Regions from separate parts of the Exiguobacterium sp. s50 genome, predicted to be linked through region 1. Evidence: riboswitches for the same ligand, from Rfam matches in the RefSeq annotation. Region 1 holds a riboswitch; the other holds the start of a gene.
The links. Region 1 has a riboswitch for thiamine pyrophosphate ahead of tenA (thiaminase II). Riboswitches for the same ligand answer to the same signal wherever they lie in the genome.
Positions count from the first base shown of each region.

Region 2: linked by a shared signal. The riboswitch ahead of thiT (energy-coupled thiamine transporter ThiT) and the one ahead of tenA (thiaminase II) in region 1 are both predicted to bind thiamine pyrophosphate.

Region 1 covers NZ_JACSLP010000002.1:66,260-74,280, forward strand. Annotated here, with positions in the region: gene KNP68_RS02720 (DUF2194 domain-containing protein) at 1-1,087, shown strand, start outside; gene pelF (GT4 family glycosyltransferase PelF) at 1,084-2,502, shown strand; gene pelG (exopolysaccharide Pel transporter PelG) at 2,483-3,931, shown strand; TPP riboswitch at 3,993-4,097, shown strand; gene tenA (thiaminase II) at 4,179-4,853, shown strand; gene thiM (hydroxyethylthiazole kinase) at 4,850-5,638, shown strand; gene thiD (bifunctional hydroxymethylpyrimidine kinase/phosphomethylpyrimidine kinase) at 5,638-6,474, shown strand; gene thiE (thiamine phosphate synthase) at 6,446-7,084, shown strand; gene KNP68_RS02755 (SDR family oxidoreductase) at 7,108-7,740, shown strand; gene KNP68_RS15160 (hypothetical protein) at 7,875-8,021, shown strand, end outside.
Region 2 covers NZ_JACSLP010000006.1:55,168-63,188, reverse strand. Annotated here, with positions in the region: gene recG (ATP-dependent DNA helicase RecG) at 1-402, opposite strand, end outside; gene sdaAA (L-serine ammonia-lyase, iron-sulfur-dependent, subunit alpha) at 389-1,276, opposite strand; gene sdaAB (L-serine ammonia-lyase, iron-sulfur-dependent subunit beta) at 1,289-1,951, opposite strand; gene KNP68_RS09810 (DAK2 domain-containing protein) at 2,015-3,706, opposite strand; gene KNP68_RS09805 (Asp23/Gls24 family envelope stress response protein) at 3,729-4,091, opposite strand; gene rpmB (50S ribosomal protein L28) at 4,345-4,533, shown strand; gene KNP68_RS09795 (thiamine diphosphokinase) at 4,592-5,179, opposite strand; gene thiT (energy-coupled thiamine transporter ThiT) at 5,179-5,751, opposite strand; TPP riboswitch at 5,828-5,928, opposite strand; gene rpe (ribulose-phosphate 3-epimerase) at 5,948-6,604, opposite strand; gene rsgA (ribosome small subunit-dependent GTPase A) at 6,606-7,490, opposite strand; gene pknB (Stk1 family PASTA domain-containing Ser/Thr kinase) at 7,535-8,021, opposite strand, start outside.

The DNA.
Region 1 (8,021 bases):
GATCAAACTCATGTACATCGATGATTTCCCGGCACCGGTCATGGACGGGAAAATGAAGGACGTGTCCGCGACCCCGCTCGATAAATCGGTCAAAGATTTCTTCGCCGAGGATTGGTGGGAAGATATGGTCGATTTGGCGAAAGACGACGACTTGATTTACACGGGTGCCATGATTGGGACATATGAAGAGGAGATGGAGCTCGTCGACGAACAGTTAATCAAACGGGGTGAGTTCCCAATGCTCTACTTCGGTCGCAAATTGATCGCCCACGGTGGGGAAATCGGACTCCATGGCTATAACCACCAGTCGCTCGTCACGGCCGATGAACCGATTGACCCGACGTACGGGTACATTCCGTGGCAAGATAAAGACGAGATGAAACGGTCATTGCTTCAAGCCGAGTCCGTGTTTGCGAACTATTTCCCGGCTGAAACGCTCAAGTCATACGTTCCGCCGTCGAACGCGCTCAACCGGACTGGGGTCGATGCGATCGCCGAGGCGTTGCCAGAACTGCGAACGATTGCTTCGCTCTACACGGGGGAGCCGGAGAGCGGGGACTTCGTCCAAGAGTTCGAATTTGATGCGACGCATCCGAACTTGTACCATTTCCCGCGTGTGACAAGCGATTACGGGGAAGAGCGCGGATCGATTTTCCAAATGGTCGATGCAATCGCCAACTTCGGTGTGTTTTCCCACTTCATTCACCCGGATGATGTCATCGACCCCGACCGGGCCTTCGGTCGGGATTGGGATACGATGTTCGCGAGTCTTCGCAAAATCGTCCACGACGTGAAGGATCAATATCCGCACCTCGAGGCATATACGCAACACTATGCGACCGAAAAGATGATCACATACCAACAAGCTGATTTGAACGTCACGTTCGATGAGTCGACGGTCTATTTGGCCGGGGAAGGGCTCGTCAACCCGTCTCATTTTACGATTCGCCTGAAACCGGGCCAGTCACTCGAGACAGGAAAGTTTGATTTCGGGACGGTCGAGCAGTGGGAGGCCGACCGACCGCTCTATCTCGTCAAACTGACATCGGCGAACGCTGAGATCGACATCAAGGGGGAAGCGCAATGAAAATCGGACTTGTCTTAGAGGGCAGTTATCCGTACGTGAGCGGAGGCGTATCGAGCTGGACGCAGACGTTAATCGAGGCGATGCCCGAGGTGTCGTTTGAAATCATCTCGATTCAACCGACCGAGAAACGGCCAGAAGACATGAAATACGCGCTCCCTCCGAACGTCTCGGGCATCACCCATCTGTATTTGAACGACGTAGGTGAACGCGCGAGGGGACGATTGAAGTGGGGTGCCGACGACGAACAGAACGTGTCGGATTGGCTCATGTTAAGAAGCCCGAACCGGCAAGCGTTGCGACTACTCGGGAAAGAAGTGCCTTCGAGCGAGGCGTTTTTCGCGAGCGAGTTCTTTTGGCGCAACGTGAAGGCCGCCTACGCCGAAGAGATGAACGGCGGCTCGTTCATCGACTATTTCTGGATGTGGCAAAGCATGTACACCCCGATTTTGCGGGTGCTCCATCAGCCGCTCCCGAAAGTCGACCTCGTCCATTCCGTATCGACGGGTTATGCCGGGGTAGTCGCTTCCTACATGAAAGAGACGCAAGGGATCCCGTTCATCTTGACCGAGCATGGCATTTATTCCCGTGAACGCGAGGAAGAAATTTTACAGTCGTATTGGATTCCGGCGCCGTATAAGCCGAGATGGGTCAGGTTCTTCCACCACTTGTCCCGCGAGGCGTATAACGCGGCCGATGAAATTATCACCTTGTTCGAGCGGAATCGCGAATATCAGGAATGGATCGGCGCCCCGAGCGAGAAGACGAAAATTATCGCCAACGGGATTGCCGACCGACAAATCCAGGCGACGGTCAATCGTCCGGAGCACGACCTCTTTCAAATCGGTGCCATCGTCCGCCTCGTTCCCATCAAAGACTTGAAGACGATGATTTACGCCGCCAAGATTTTGCAGGAGCGGCATCGTCTGTTCAAACTGACAATCATGGGTCCACTCGACGAGGATGAAGAATATGCGGAAGAGTGCCGTCTGCTCATCGAACAGAGCGGATTGAGTGATTATGTCGAACTGGCCGGGAAAGTGGACGTTCAAACGTATTTGCCGACCTTTGATTTACTGCTCCTGACGAGCATCTCGGAAGGGCAGCCGCTCGCGATTCTCGAAGGCATGGCCGCCGGGATTCCGTGGGTCGCCACCGATGTCGGCGCCTGTTCCGAGCTTTTATACGGACGAGCGGATGACCCGTTTGGTCCGGCCGGTTTCATCGTGCCACCGGTTCATCCGGAAGCGGTCGCCGACAAAGTCGAATGGATGATGGATTACCCGCAGGAACGAATGCGGTTCGGCAAGAACGGACGGGAGCGGGTCCGCCAATATTATCGTCTCCAACAAGTCGTGGACCGCTATAAGGCTATCTATGAAGCGAGGAGGGAACAGTATGGCGGGCATCGGGTTTAAGTTACAGAAGTTGTTCCAAGAAGACTACTATTCGTCCCGGCTGAAGGCGTACACGTTCTCCGGCCTCGTCACATCCGGACCGTGGTTGATTGTCATCTTGGTCGTCGGTACGATTCAATGGTTGGCGTTCCAAATGCCGACGTTGTCGCTCGCCGAACGGACGCTCTTCATGATCTCGGTCTCGTACGCGTTCATCTTCTCGCAAATCTTGTTCAGTTTTCAACAGCTCGTCGTCACCCGATACGTGGCGGACTTGTTTTATGAGAAGAAGGCACATGAGATTTTCCCGGTGTTCACCGGGATGCTCAAAGTGACGATTCTCGCGGCAGGCTTGCTGTATAGTATCTTTTGGCTATTGTCGCCGCTCGATTTTCTGTACAAACTGACGTTGTTCGTTTTATTCATGACGATTAACGTCATCTGGGTCATGTTCTTGTTTTTAAGTGCCGCCAAGTATTATCAAGCCGTGGCCTATAGCTTCCTGCTCGGCGGACTCATCTCGGTCGGGAGCGTCTATGCGATTAGCCGTCTCATGGTCGACCCGTCGAGTCTTGAGCTGTTGCTCGGTTTCACGGTCGGGATGATTGTGACGTTGTTCGGGTTGTTCTTCGCGATGCTCCGGACGTTCCCGCTCCGTTACGCGGTGAAAGAGTTCTCGTACTTCAAGTACTTCGACCGCTATCCAGACTTGTTCGCCATCGGCGTGTTGTACGTGCTCGGGATTTGGGTCACGAATTTCATCATCTGGTTCGGTGAAGGACGTGTGATCATCGCGGACTCGTTCTTGTTCAACCCGTATTATGACACGGCCATCTTTTGGTCGTACTTGACGATTATCCCGACGCAGCTGTTGTTCGTCGTCGCTGTCGAGACCCGGTTTTATGAGCGCTACCGTACGTTTTATGGATTGATCAACTACGGCGGGGCACTCCATCAAATCGAGAAGGCGAAACAGACGATGACGTCCGTATTGAAAAATGAGTTGATTCGACTTGCGCGGAGCCAAGGCGTGGTGACGCTGTTCGCCATCCTGATGGCGGGCGTGTTCGTCAGTTGGATTGGTGTCCCGGATGAGATCGGTCAAATCTTTCGGATGACGACGCTCGCGGCGTTCGCGAATGCGATGATTCTCATCTTGACGTTGTTGTTGCTCTATTTCGAGGACCGGCGCGGGGCGTTGTTCGTCAACATCTCGTTCTTCACGTTGAACGCGTTGTTCACGTTACTGCTCTTGCCGCGCGGCATCGATTGGTACGGTGTCGGCTTTGCCGTCAGCACAACGATCACGTTCTTCTTGGCCGGCCTGCGTTTGATTTATTATATGGGCAAAGTCGATTATTACGTGTTCGCCGCGTCGAACCGTCGCAAGCTCGGCACCGAGCGGTTCTCGCAAATGGGGACGTTGTTGAACCGGCGCTTTTCGCGATAAAGGGTTTTCAGTACAGGGAAAGACTGATATGATGTGGTCGTAGACGACCGAATTTCATAATGTTTACCACTAGGGGAGTCGCGTGACGCGGCTGAGATGGACGAGGTCCAGACCCTTTGAACCTGATCTAGTTCACGCTAGCGTAGGGAAGTGGGCGAACCGATTGTTTTCGTACACTTTGTGTAAATCCGACGCCGCTTCCGTTATGGGAGGCGGCGTCTTTTTTGATCACAAAGGAGGAGAAAACATGACATTCACCGCACATCTACGACAAGAGGCCGAGACCTTGTTTCAAGCCAGCTTTGACCATCCGTTCGTCCGCGAGCTCGGAACGGGTGAACTCGACGAGGCGAAGTTTCGGCATTACGTCATGCAAGACTCGTATTATTTGAATCAGTTCTCGAAAGTACAGGCGAAAGGCGCGACCCTCGCCCCGAACATGGAAGTGGCGAGCCGCTTTTTGACGCACGCGCTCCATACCATCGAAGCAGAGCATGCGCTGCATCGTGAGTTTTTCACGTTGCTCGACGTGACGGACGCAGAGTGGGCGACGTTCGAGCCGGCTCCGACGGCTTACGCCTATGCGCTCCATATGCAACATGCCGGTCCAACGCTCGGTGATGTGCTCGCAGCAATTTTGCCGTGCTATTGGGTTTATTACGAGATTGGCGAACGCATGAAAGACGCGACACCCGATCATCCGATTTATGCGACGTGGATTGCGACGTACGGGTCGGAATGGTTCCGCGACCTCGTCGAGGAACAGATTGAACGACTCGACGTGCTCGCCGGACAAGCGACAGCGGAAGAACGCTTTCGGTATCAACAGTTGTTCTTGAAGAGTTGTTATTATGAACATGCGTTTTGGGAGATGGCGTGGACGCTCGAGTCGTGGGATTTACCGGCGGGGGTGACACGATGAAGCGCGACTTATGGGACAAAGTCAGAGCCGAACGGCCACTCATCCACAACATCACGAATATCGTCGTCGCCAACTTTTCAGCGAACGGGTTGCTCGCCATCGGGGCGGCCCCGGTCATGGCGTCCGCGGTCGAAGAAGTGGCCGAGATGGCGTCTTTAAGCGATGCGCTCGTGCTCAATATCGGTACACTCGATGCAATGACGGAACGTACGATGATTCGAGCCGGACAGGCGGCGAATCAAGCAGGTCGTCCAGTCGTCTTCGATCCGGTTGGTGTCGGGGCGACCTCATTTCGGCGCGACGTCGCCGAGGCGATTCTGCAATCTGTCCGTGCGACGGTCATCCGTGGGAATGCCGGAGAAATCGCGACATTGATTGGTCTCGACGCGGCGGCGCGCGGCGTTGATGCCGGGGAAACGCGGGATGATTTGAATCACATCGCGCGTGAAGCGGCTAAGCGCTACACCTGTGTCGTTGCCGTGACCGGAGAGACGGATGTCGTCAGTGACGGGGACGTGACGATTGAAATTAAAGGCGGCACTGGCGCGATGGCCCGGACGACAGGGACCGGTTGTTTACTGAGTGCGGTCGTCGGTGCGTTCCTTGCGGTCGAACGGGATGCGGTTACGGCCACGGCGACAGCGCTCGCCGGATATGCCCGGTGCGGCGAACTGGCTACCGCTTTGGCGGACGGACCGGGCGACTTCCCCGTTCATTTCTTGAATGAACTCGGCAAGATGACGGCCGTCGAGTTGCCGAGCGACCGTATTGAGGTGGTGTTATGATGCGGCCGCAAGTATTGACGATTGCGGGTTCGGACTCTGGCGGGGGAGCGGGAATCCAAGCTGATTTGAAGACGTTTCAAGAGCTCGGCGTGTTCGGGACGAGCGTTCTGACGGCCGTCACCGCTCAAAACACTCGTGGGGTGCATGGGGTCGAAGCAGTGTCGCCGGAACTCGTCACGCAACAACTCGATGCAATCGGTTCGGACTTTTCGATCGCAGCATGTAAGACCGGGATGTTATTTGATGCGTCGCGCATCGAGGCGGTCGCTACCGGGGTGAAACGTCATGTCTTCAACCGACTCGTCGTCGACCCGGTCATGATTGCGAAAGGAGGGGCTCCGCTTTTACAGGACACGGCGGTCGATGCGCTCAAGACCTTCTTGTTGCCACTCGCGACAGTCGTCACGCCGAACGTGCCGGAAGCGGAAGTGCTGACCGGTTTGACGATTCGATCGTTTAATGATCGTCTCGAGGCGGCTCGGCGGATGTTAGCGTACGGTGTGCGCGCGGTTATTTTAAAAGGCGGCCATCTCGAAGGTGAAACTGCCGAAGACTTGATCATGACGGAGTCAGAAGTGTTCCTCCTCTCGGCCCCGCGCATCCAGACGAGCGATACACACGGAACAGGTTGTACATTTTCGGCGGCGCTTACAGCGGAACTTGCCAAAGGTCGTTCCATCATGGAGGCGGCGGTGACGGCGAAGCGGTTCATTCAAAGCGCCATCACCCATGGCCTCGAGATCGGCGCCGGACACGGACCGACGAACCATTGGGCATATGTGGCGTATGGAGAGGAGGGCGTGACGATTGAATCCATCAAGGCGGGCACTCGCTGAACAGTTACGGCTTTACTTCGTATGCGGGACACCGAACACGAAAGACATGCTCCAGACGGTAGAAACGGCACTCCAATGTGGCGTGACATGTTTTCAATTTCGTGAAAAAGGTAAAGAGGCACTGTATGGGGATAAAAAAGAAGCGATGGCAAGGACCCTGCAAGCACTTTGTCGTTCGTATGACGTCCCGTTCATCATCAACGACGATGTTGAATTGGCGGCGCGCATTGATGCGGACGGCGTGCATATCGGACAAGACGATGCCGAGGCCGCAATCGTTCGGGAGCGGATTGGTCCAGATAAGTGGCTCGGTGTCTCGGTCCACACGCTCGAAGAAGCGGCAGCAGCCATCGAGCATGCGGATTATGTAGGCATTGGCCCAATTTACCCGACGACTTCGAAAGAAGATGCCGGGGCAGTGAACGGGACGACACTCATCCGGCAAGTCCGAGACATGTATCGAGAGCTGCCAATCGTGGGGATTGGCGGCATTTTACCGGAACATGTCCCGATGATTCGGAACGACGGGGCGGACGGCGTCGCCGTCATCTCAGCCATCGCTTCTGCACCGGATGTGGCCATAGCCACACGGCGTTTCGCTTGTCTCTGAATTCAAATCGAGGAGGAAGACAGATGAACGTATTTGTAATAGGCGCGAATGGACAGATTGGAAAACAGCTCGTGGAACGATTGCACGAGGAAGGGAAACACCAAGTCACGGCGATGGTTCGAAAACAAGAGCAACTCGATGACTTCACGTCAAAAGGCTATCAGGCCGTCCTAGGCGACCTCGAAGGTGACGTCTCGTCACTTGAACAAGCAATGTCTGGCATGGACGTGGTCGTCTTCGCAGCCGGTTCAGGTGGTAGCACCGGAGCCGACAAGACGCTGTTAATCGACCTTGACGGCGCGGCGAAAAGCATCGAGGCTGCCAAGAACGGGAATGTAAACCAGTTCGTCATGGTCAGCGCCTTGAAGGCGGAAGATCGTTCGGCATGGCCGGAAGAGATGAAACCATACTATGTCGCGAAGCATCATGCCGATCGTTTGCTCGAGGAGAGCGGACTGACGTATACGATCGTTCGTCCGGGCGCTCTCACGGACGACGCTGGCACGGGCAAAGTGAAGACGGGCGACGTCTCAACGGGTGAGATTCCACGTGCAGACGTGGCGGCCTTCTTGGCCCACCTCATCGGTCATGACGCGGCCTACAATCAAGCGATTGACCTCGTCAAAGGCGACACGGCAATCGAAGACACGTTATGAAAAGAGATGACGACTGCGAGCGGACTTGGTTCCGCTCGCTTTTTGTATGGATGTGTCCGCGCACTCGAGAAAGGATTCGCTTCGACCGATAGAGAAAGTAAGAGATGGATTTGTTTGAAGAAAGGGGTCTATCCGTGACCACACTATTTCTCTATATGGCCGTTTACTTGCTTCCGGCTTTCTTATTGAGCCACCTTGCCCTTGATGTTTTGCTCCGGAACCCTCGCCAAGTCGAGCATCGACTGCTCAGCCTGTTCGTATTTGGCTACGCGATGTTGTTC
Region 2 (8,021 bases), on a different contig from region 1:
GAGCTCACCGAACTCGAGGTCGGTCGCACTGATCGTCATCCGGTTCATATCCCATTTCCCTTTGACCGTCACCGTGGCGCCGAGCGCGAGCTTGTCTTTATAAAAGGCCCGGTTGAACATCGTCACGTGGACGACGTAGCGCTCCTCGAGCAACAAGCGGAATTGGAGACGGTTCTTGCCTTTACTGTAATAGCGTACGAGCGGTGCCGCCTGGACGGTGCCGCTCCATTTGACGAGGTCGCCGTGAATGGCCGTCGTCACCGTGCCGCTATTATAATTTTCATAACGAAACGGGACGTGCTCCAGCACGTCCTCGATTCGTTCGAGACCCATCGTCTCTAATTTTTTGGCCATCTCTGGCCCGACCCCTTTCAGCGTCGTCAACGCCTCACTTCTTGACATTTTCTTTCTCTCCAAAGATGTTTCGTTCGAGACGGCGTGCCGTCGGCGTATTGGCGAGACCACCACGCGCTGTCTCTTTCAACGCGGTCGGCATCATCTGGCCAATCTCATGCATCGCGGAAATGACCTCGTCGCAAGGGATGCGTGACGTGATCCCGGCGAGTGCCATATCGGCTGCAACGATGGCGTTCGCCCCGCCCATGGCGTTCCGTTTGACGCACGGCACCTCGACGAGCCCCGCCACCGGGTCACAGACGAGACCGAGCATGTTTTTCAGTGCGATTGCAAACGCCGTCGCCGATTGTTCCGGCGTCCCGCCGGCCGCTTCGACGATGGCCGCGGCGGCCATCCCGGTCGCTGAGCCGACTTCCGCCTGACAACCACCAGCCGCTCCTGAAATCGAGGCGTTGTTTGCGACGACAAAGCCGAACGCTCCTGACGTGAACAAGTAGCGGACCATCGCGTCACGGTCCATCTCCAGACGTTCTTTGACCGCAAACAACGTACCCGGTACGACGCCGGCGCTTCCGGCGGTCGGGGTCGCGCAGATGCGTCCCATCGCCGCGTTAACTTCATTCGTGCCGATCGCTTTTGCGACCGCATCTAAAATCAAGTCTCCGGCGAGCGATTTGCCGGAACGGATATAGTCGGTCATGAGCACGGCATCGTTCCCCGTGAGACCCGTCACGGACGTCACGCCTTCGAGTGCCCGGGCGACCGCTTCTTCCATCACTTCTAGATTGCGCTCCATCATGCCGACGACTTCTTCCCGCGTCGAGCGTCTGACGTGCACTTCTTGCTCGATCATCACTTCTGAAATCGGAATGCCTCGCTCTGTTGCCGTTCTGACTAATTCTTCTACTGATTTAAACATATTGGTTTCTCCTTATTCCCCAAAGATGGCTACCCGCTCGATTTGAGGTAACCGTTCAATTTCCGCTAACACGTCTTTTGACAGATGTTCATCAATCTCAATCGCCATAAGCGCTTGCTTGCCTTTCTCGTGACGACTCACTTCCATATGCCCAATATTCAACTCATGCCGGGCCAAGATGCCGGTCACGGCCGCGATCGCCCCGAAGCGATCATGGTGCAACACGACGAGTGCCGGACCACCGCCTGACAGTTTGAGCGGGAATCCGTTCAACTCGGTAATCTCGATCGTCCCGCCGCCGATTGAAATCCCGACGATTTCGAACGTTCCATCCTCGTCCTCGAGGTGGACCCGGGCCGTGTTCGGATGGTCTGTCAACGCATCGCTCGTCTCAAAGACGACCTCGATGCCGCGCTCTTTGGCGATATCGAGTGCTTGCGGGATGCGCAAATCGAACGTATCGAAGCCCATGATGCCGCCGACGATGGCGACATCGGTACCGTGCCCCCGATACGTATCGGCGAACGACCCATAAAACGTGATGTGCGCGAGCCGTGGCGTACGCCCGAACAACTTCCCAGCCATGAGGCCGATGCGTGCGGCTCCGGCCGTATGCGAACTCGAAGGACCGACCATGACCGGACCGATGATATCAAACACACTGCGATATTTCATCGCATTTCCCCCTTTCAAAAAAACCCTACCTTCATTATACAGAAGGTAGGGCTGAGTTACAGCTTATTCCACACTAAAAATGTAGGAGTAGAGCGGTTGTTTCCCGTCATGAACCTCGATTTCAATCTCGTCGTTCTTCGACTCGATATACGCCGAGAGTGCTGCGACGTCTTCCGCTGACGAACCTTCGCCCGTCAAAATCGTGATGATTTCGTCATCGGCATCCACGAGCGCGTCGACAAGCGCTTTCGCCGCTTCGAGGCTCGAAGCCGATGAGGCGACGATTTTCTTCTCGGCAATCGCCATGTGGTCGTCTTTACGAATCTCGACACCGTCGATGCTCGTATCACGAACCGCATACGTCACTTGACCAGACTTGACGGCGCTTGCCGCAGCCTTCATGACGCTCTCGTTCGTTTCCACATCCGCTTCCGGATTGAAGGCGATCGCTGCCGCGAGTCCTTGTGGCACCGTCTTCGTCGGAATGACCGAGACGCCGCAAGGTGCGACCGAGGCCGCTTGTTCAGCAGCCATGATGATGTTCGAGTTGTTCGGGAAGATGAAGACGTGATCCGCGTTGGCCGCTTCAATCGCCTTGACGATATCTTCCGTCGATGGGTTCATCGTCTGACCGCCCTCGATGACGTGGGCCGCCCCGAGTGAACGGAACAATTCGCTGACACCTTCGCCCATCGCGACCGTAACGATCGCGAACGGCGCTTTCGCCTTCGGAGCCGTCGGAGCAGCCGTTTGAACGCCGTGCTGGTTGGCGCCATGCTCTTCTTCTAAGATGGTCGAGTGCTGTTGACGCATGTTCTCGATTTTGACAGCGACGAGTTCCCCGTAACGCTGTCCTTTCGTGATGACGTCACCTGGCGTCTCGACGTGAACGTGAACTTTGAGCAACTCTTCGTCTGCGACGACGAGGAGCGAGTCACCGAGTTCAGACAATTCATTGCGGAACGCGTCCTCGTTGAACGGCGCGTCCTTCAATTTCTCGTCTTGGAACCGGACCATGATTTCCGTGCAATAGCCGAACTCGATGTCTTCCGTCGACATGAATCCTTGTGCAGCGTGGGCATGATGTTCAGCTTCAATGAGCGCATCCATGACCGGTGCATGTGGTTTCTCAAGTTCTTTGCCTTCGAGGCTAGCGAGGAACCCTTCATAAATGACGAGCAAGCCTTGGCCGCCTGAATCGACGACGCCGACTTCTTTTAAGACCGGCAATAAGTCCGGTGTCCGTTCGAGTGAAGCTTTCGCTTCGACAATCACGAGTTCCATGAACTCGTTGAAGTCGCTCGTCGACTCTGAAGCACGGAGCGCTTCGTCGGCCGCTTCACGAGCAACCGTCAAAATCGTTCCTTCAACCGGTTTCATAACCGCCTTGTATGCCGTATCGACGCCACGTTTCAACGCTTCGGCGAAATCGACTGTCGACACTTCTGTCTTGCCTTCGATTGCTTTACCGAAACCACGGAACAACTGGCTCAAAATAACGCCCGAGTTCCCACGTGCCCCCATCAAGAGACCGCGTGCAAACTTCGATGAGACGTCAGCGATATTCGCCGAGTTGAGTGCGGCCACTTCTTTCGCACCCGATGTCATCGTCAAATTCATGTTCGTCCCCGTGTCGCCGTCCGGCACCGGGAAGACGTTAAGCGAATCTACATAATCCGCATTCTGGCTCAAGTTGGCTGCACCGTTCGCGACCATGTTCGCGAACACCAATCCATCTAAACGTTTTAAACCCACACCAAATCCTCCTTCGTTCTCGTCAGTCATTCGTCAGACGAACGCCTTGTACGAATATGTTTACCGACGAAACGTTTAATCCTAAAGTTTCACCGAGCGTGTATTTTACACGGCTTTGCACGTTGTATGCGACTTCCGACACTTTCGTCCCGTAGCTTACAATGATGTGCATGTCGATATGTACGTCTTCTCCATCTTGACGTACGACCACGCCTCGGGCGTAGTTTTCACGTTTCAATAGTTCTGCGATCCCGTCTTTCAATTGAGCTTGAGACGCCATTCCCACAACGCCGAAACATTCCATCGCCGCACCGCCTGCGAGTGTCGCGACCACGTCGTTCGTGATGTCAATATTGCCATATGTTGTCTTCATTTCAATTGCCATATGGAGTAGCCTCCTTTATTCGGAATGATTCCTTCACTACATTCTACAATAAGTACCTAGTTATTAAAAGAACCTGCTCCATAAACTCGGTCAATTGTAGCCGTAACCCTCATTCATTATTAAAATCCTTTCCAGTAATGTCAAGTTTTTTTCTTGTCATCCTATGATTTTCTAGTTGCATCGTGAAAAAACCCGTGCTAATATAAACGAGTGTCTATTAGGACGAACCCACATAAAAAAGGAGGGGAAACGCATGGCACGTAAATGCTACGTAACAGGTAAATCACCTAAATCAGGTAACAACCGTTCGCACGCACTCAACAAGACAAAACGCACTTGGGGTGTAAACGTACAAAAAGTTCGTATTCTCGTTGACGGTAAACCTAAACGAGTTTGGGTTTCAGCTCGCGCTCTTAAATCAGGTCTCGTTGAACGCGTATAATTTTTATACACGAACGAAATAAATCCCAGCGGCATTCGCCGATGGGATTTTTTTGTGTTCATTTTTTGATAGACAGCACGAGCACCATACCGTCGTGCACGATCAAGTCCGCCGCTTCATCGTCCCATTCGTTCGAGATGGTGAGCGCCTCATGGCTGACGACATCGTGACGGTCGAGCGGATATTTGACGCCGCGGATGGTCACGTTCGCCTGCTTCCATGGGATGAGCGACAAATAGTGACCGTCTTGACGCGGGAGTTCATAGCGTCCCGACCCGACGAGTCGTACCGTCTGCCCTGCCGTGACGAGACGCATCTCAGGATACGCCTCGAGCAGACCGATATTGCTGAGCGTCATATCGAGCCGGCCGCCGAGCGCACCGTAGACGAGCATTTCCGTCGCGCCATGCCCCCGTGCCGCCTCGAGAGCGATCTCGAGGTCGGTCACATCTTTCTCAGATGGATAACGGACGGCGTCGATCGGCACTTCGCCCGTGAAGGAGTCGAAATCGCCGACGACGAGATCTGGGTTCAGCCCGTGGTTCAACAGTGTCTCGTACCCCCCATCGACGCCGATGATGTAATCGACGTCACGCGGGAGTCCCGAGATTGGTTCCGGGCTGGCCGCCACAATCAACACCCGCATTAGCGGACGTCCCGGGTCGCGAGCGTCGCGAAGCGCGGTGCCGAGACGAACAAGAGGACGAGGACGACGGCCGACACGAGGAAGGACGGGAGCATGTACGTCATGTTATAGGCGAACGAGTAGGCGACGACCGGACCTTCCGCGTATTCGGCGAAGAAGACGATCCCCGACAAGACGTGGGCCCCGTAACGAAGCAGTGAACCGAGGAGCGCGCCGAGCACCAAATAAACGACGAGCGTCTTTTTCGCCTCATCCTTGGCGGCTCGTTTCACTTGACCAGCGAACAGCCCCGCCATCCCGACGACACCGTAAGCGAACGTGTAGTCGAGCAGGAACTGGACCGGCGTGAAGATATAGGCCCCGAACAGCAGTTGCAGCGTTCCGACAAGTGCACCGGTCGCAAGTCCGCCTTTCAAACCGTGACGATACGCCATGACGAAAATCGGCAACATCGCCAAGCTGATTGACCCGCCTTGCGGCATCCGGAACGGGATGAGCAAATCAAAAATCAAACCGAGTGCGGCGAACAATGAGATTTCAATGAGCGCCTGTAATTTTAAACGTTGTTTCATCTATTTCCCTCCTTAAAATATGAGCGAACGACAAAAAGCAGCATGACGTAAACGCCATGCTGCTATCGAGTAGCAACGTGCATTTTCGCCACATCCCTACGTCCGTGTGAACGGAACAGGTTCAAAGGGTTAGCGTATGCCTCTCAGCCACAGAATGTGACACCCCTTGCGACAATATTTGTTGTTCTATGGACGATTATACACGAGATGCGTTGCGAATGCTATCGATTGCGTCTTTATAGCTCGGCTCGTTATAGATGGCCGAGCCGGCCACGAGCACGTCAGCACCGGCATCGATACATAATTTCGCAGTCTCCGCGTTGACGCCTCCGTCAATCTCGATTTCAAAGTCGAGACGGCGCGCTTGGCGCATCTCGTTCAACGCCGCGATTTTCGGCACGACCGATTCGATGAACTTCTGACCCCCAAAGCCAGGGTTCACCGTCATGAGAAGTACCATGTCGACGTCACCGAGCACGTGTTCAATCAATGACAGCGGCGTATGCGGGTTGAGAACGACGCCACACTTGGCTCCGGCCGCCTTAATTTGTTGAAGCACGCGATGCAAATGGTTCGTCGCTTCGACGTGGACGGTGACGATGTCCGCTCCCGCCTTGATGAAGTCTTCGACGAAGCGCTCCGGTTGGTCGATCATCAAGTGGACGTCTAACACCATGTCCGACTTCTTCCGTAAGCTCGCGAGCACCGGGAGACCGATCGAGATGTTCGGGACGAATTGACCGTCCATGACGTCAAAATGGATATAATCCGCGCCGGCCTCTTGGACCGCCTTCACTTCTGCCTCTAGGTTGGCGAAGTCCGCCGCTAAAATCGAGGGTGCAATTTTAATCATGTCAGTACCTCCGTTGTCTATCGTTTAACTCTGCCATAAACGTAACATAATTCTCATAACGGGTGGAAGCGATTTCTCCCGCCTCGACGGCCGCTTTGACGGCACAACCCGGTTCGTTCAAATGGGCACAGCCTCGGAACTTACAGTCGTCATGCCGCTCGACGAACTCAGGGAAGCACCAGCGCATCTCCTCGACTTCGAGTTCTTCTGGGAACTCGAGGCTTGAGAAACCAGGCGTGTCAGCGACGAGCCCGTCAGCGAGCGTGATGAGCGTGACGTGACGCGTCGTGTGCTTGCCTCGGCCGAGCGACTTCGAGATTTTCCCGGTCGCGAGTTCTAGTTCCGGCGCGACCGCGTTCAAGAGCGAACTCTTGCCAACTCCGGTCTGTCCGGCAAACACGCTCGTCTTCTCTTTAAACGACCCACGAATTTGTTCAATCCCCGACCCGGTCTCCGTCGACGTCTCGATGACCTCATAGCCGATTGACCGATATAAGGCCGCTGCCGCTTGAATCGTTTCGAGTTCCGACTCCGTCAACAAGTCCATTTTCGTTAAGACAATAATCGGATGGACTTGCTTCGATTCGATTAAGACGAGGAAACGGTCGAGCAGATGGAACGAGAACGCCGGTTCCTTGACCGAGAACAGCAAGAACGCTTGATCGATGTTAGCGATCGGCGGGCGGACGAGATGGTTCGACCGCTCATCGACGGCCAAGATATAGCCTGTGCCGTCCCCTTGGTCTTGAATATCGACATCGTCGCCGACGACCGGCGAGATGTTCCGGTTGCGGAAATTGCCGCGGGCGCGACAACGGATCTCTTGTTTCTCTTCCGTCATGACATCATAAAACCCGCCTTGTAATCGAATAATCGTACCTTTCATCCTATGACCTCCTTAGAAAAAGAGGCGACGCGCGCGCCACCTCTTCATTGTGAATCTTTTGCTTGTGCGTACGTCACCGTATCCGTCCGGACGACTTCCCCGTCGACTTCGATCGTCGCGGTTCCGACTTCGTCCGGTGCAATGACGAGCGTATACGAGTAAGTCGTCGTCTCCGTTATCTTATCACGCAACACTTCGACTTCGCCACGGGCGTCTACCGTCCGAATGACGACCTCGAGTGCCACAGGTTCTTCGCCTTCAGCAGGCGGATCGATTTCGACGTTGACTTCCCGTTCAATCGAGACGTCGGTCGGTTCGACCCCTTGCGACACGATGACGGTCAATTCCGTCCCCGGGTCGACGGCTGTTCCAGCCGTCGGTAACTGACGAATGATTTGGTTGGCGGGCACGCTCGTTGAATACTCGTCTCGTTTGACGATTTTCAAGCTATTCTGTTCGGCGTACGTCGTCGCTTCCTCAAACGTATACCCGGCTAAATTGGCGAGTTCGACTTTATTGCTACCGGTCGAG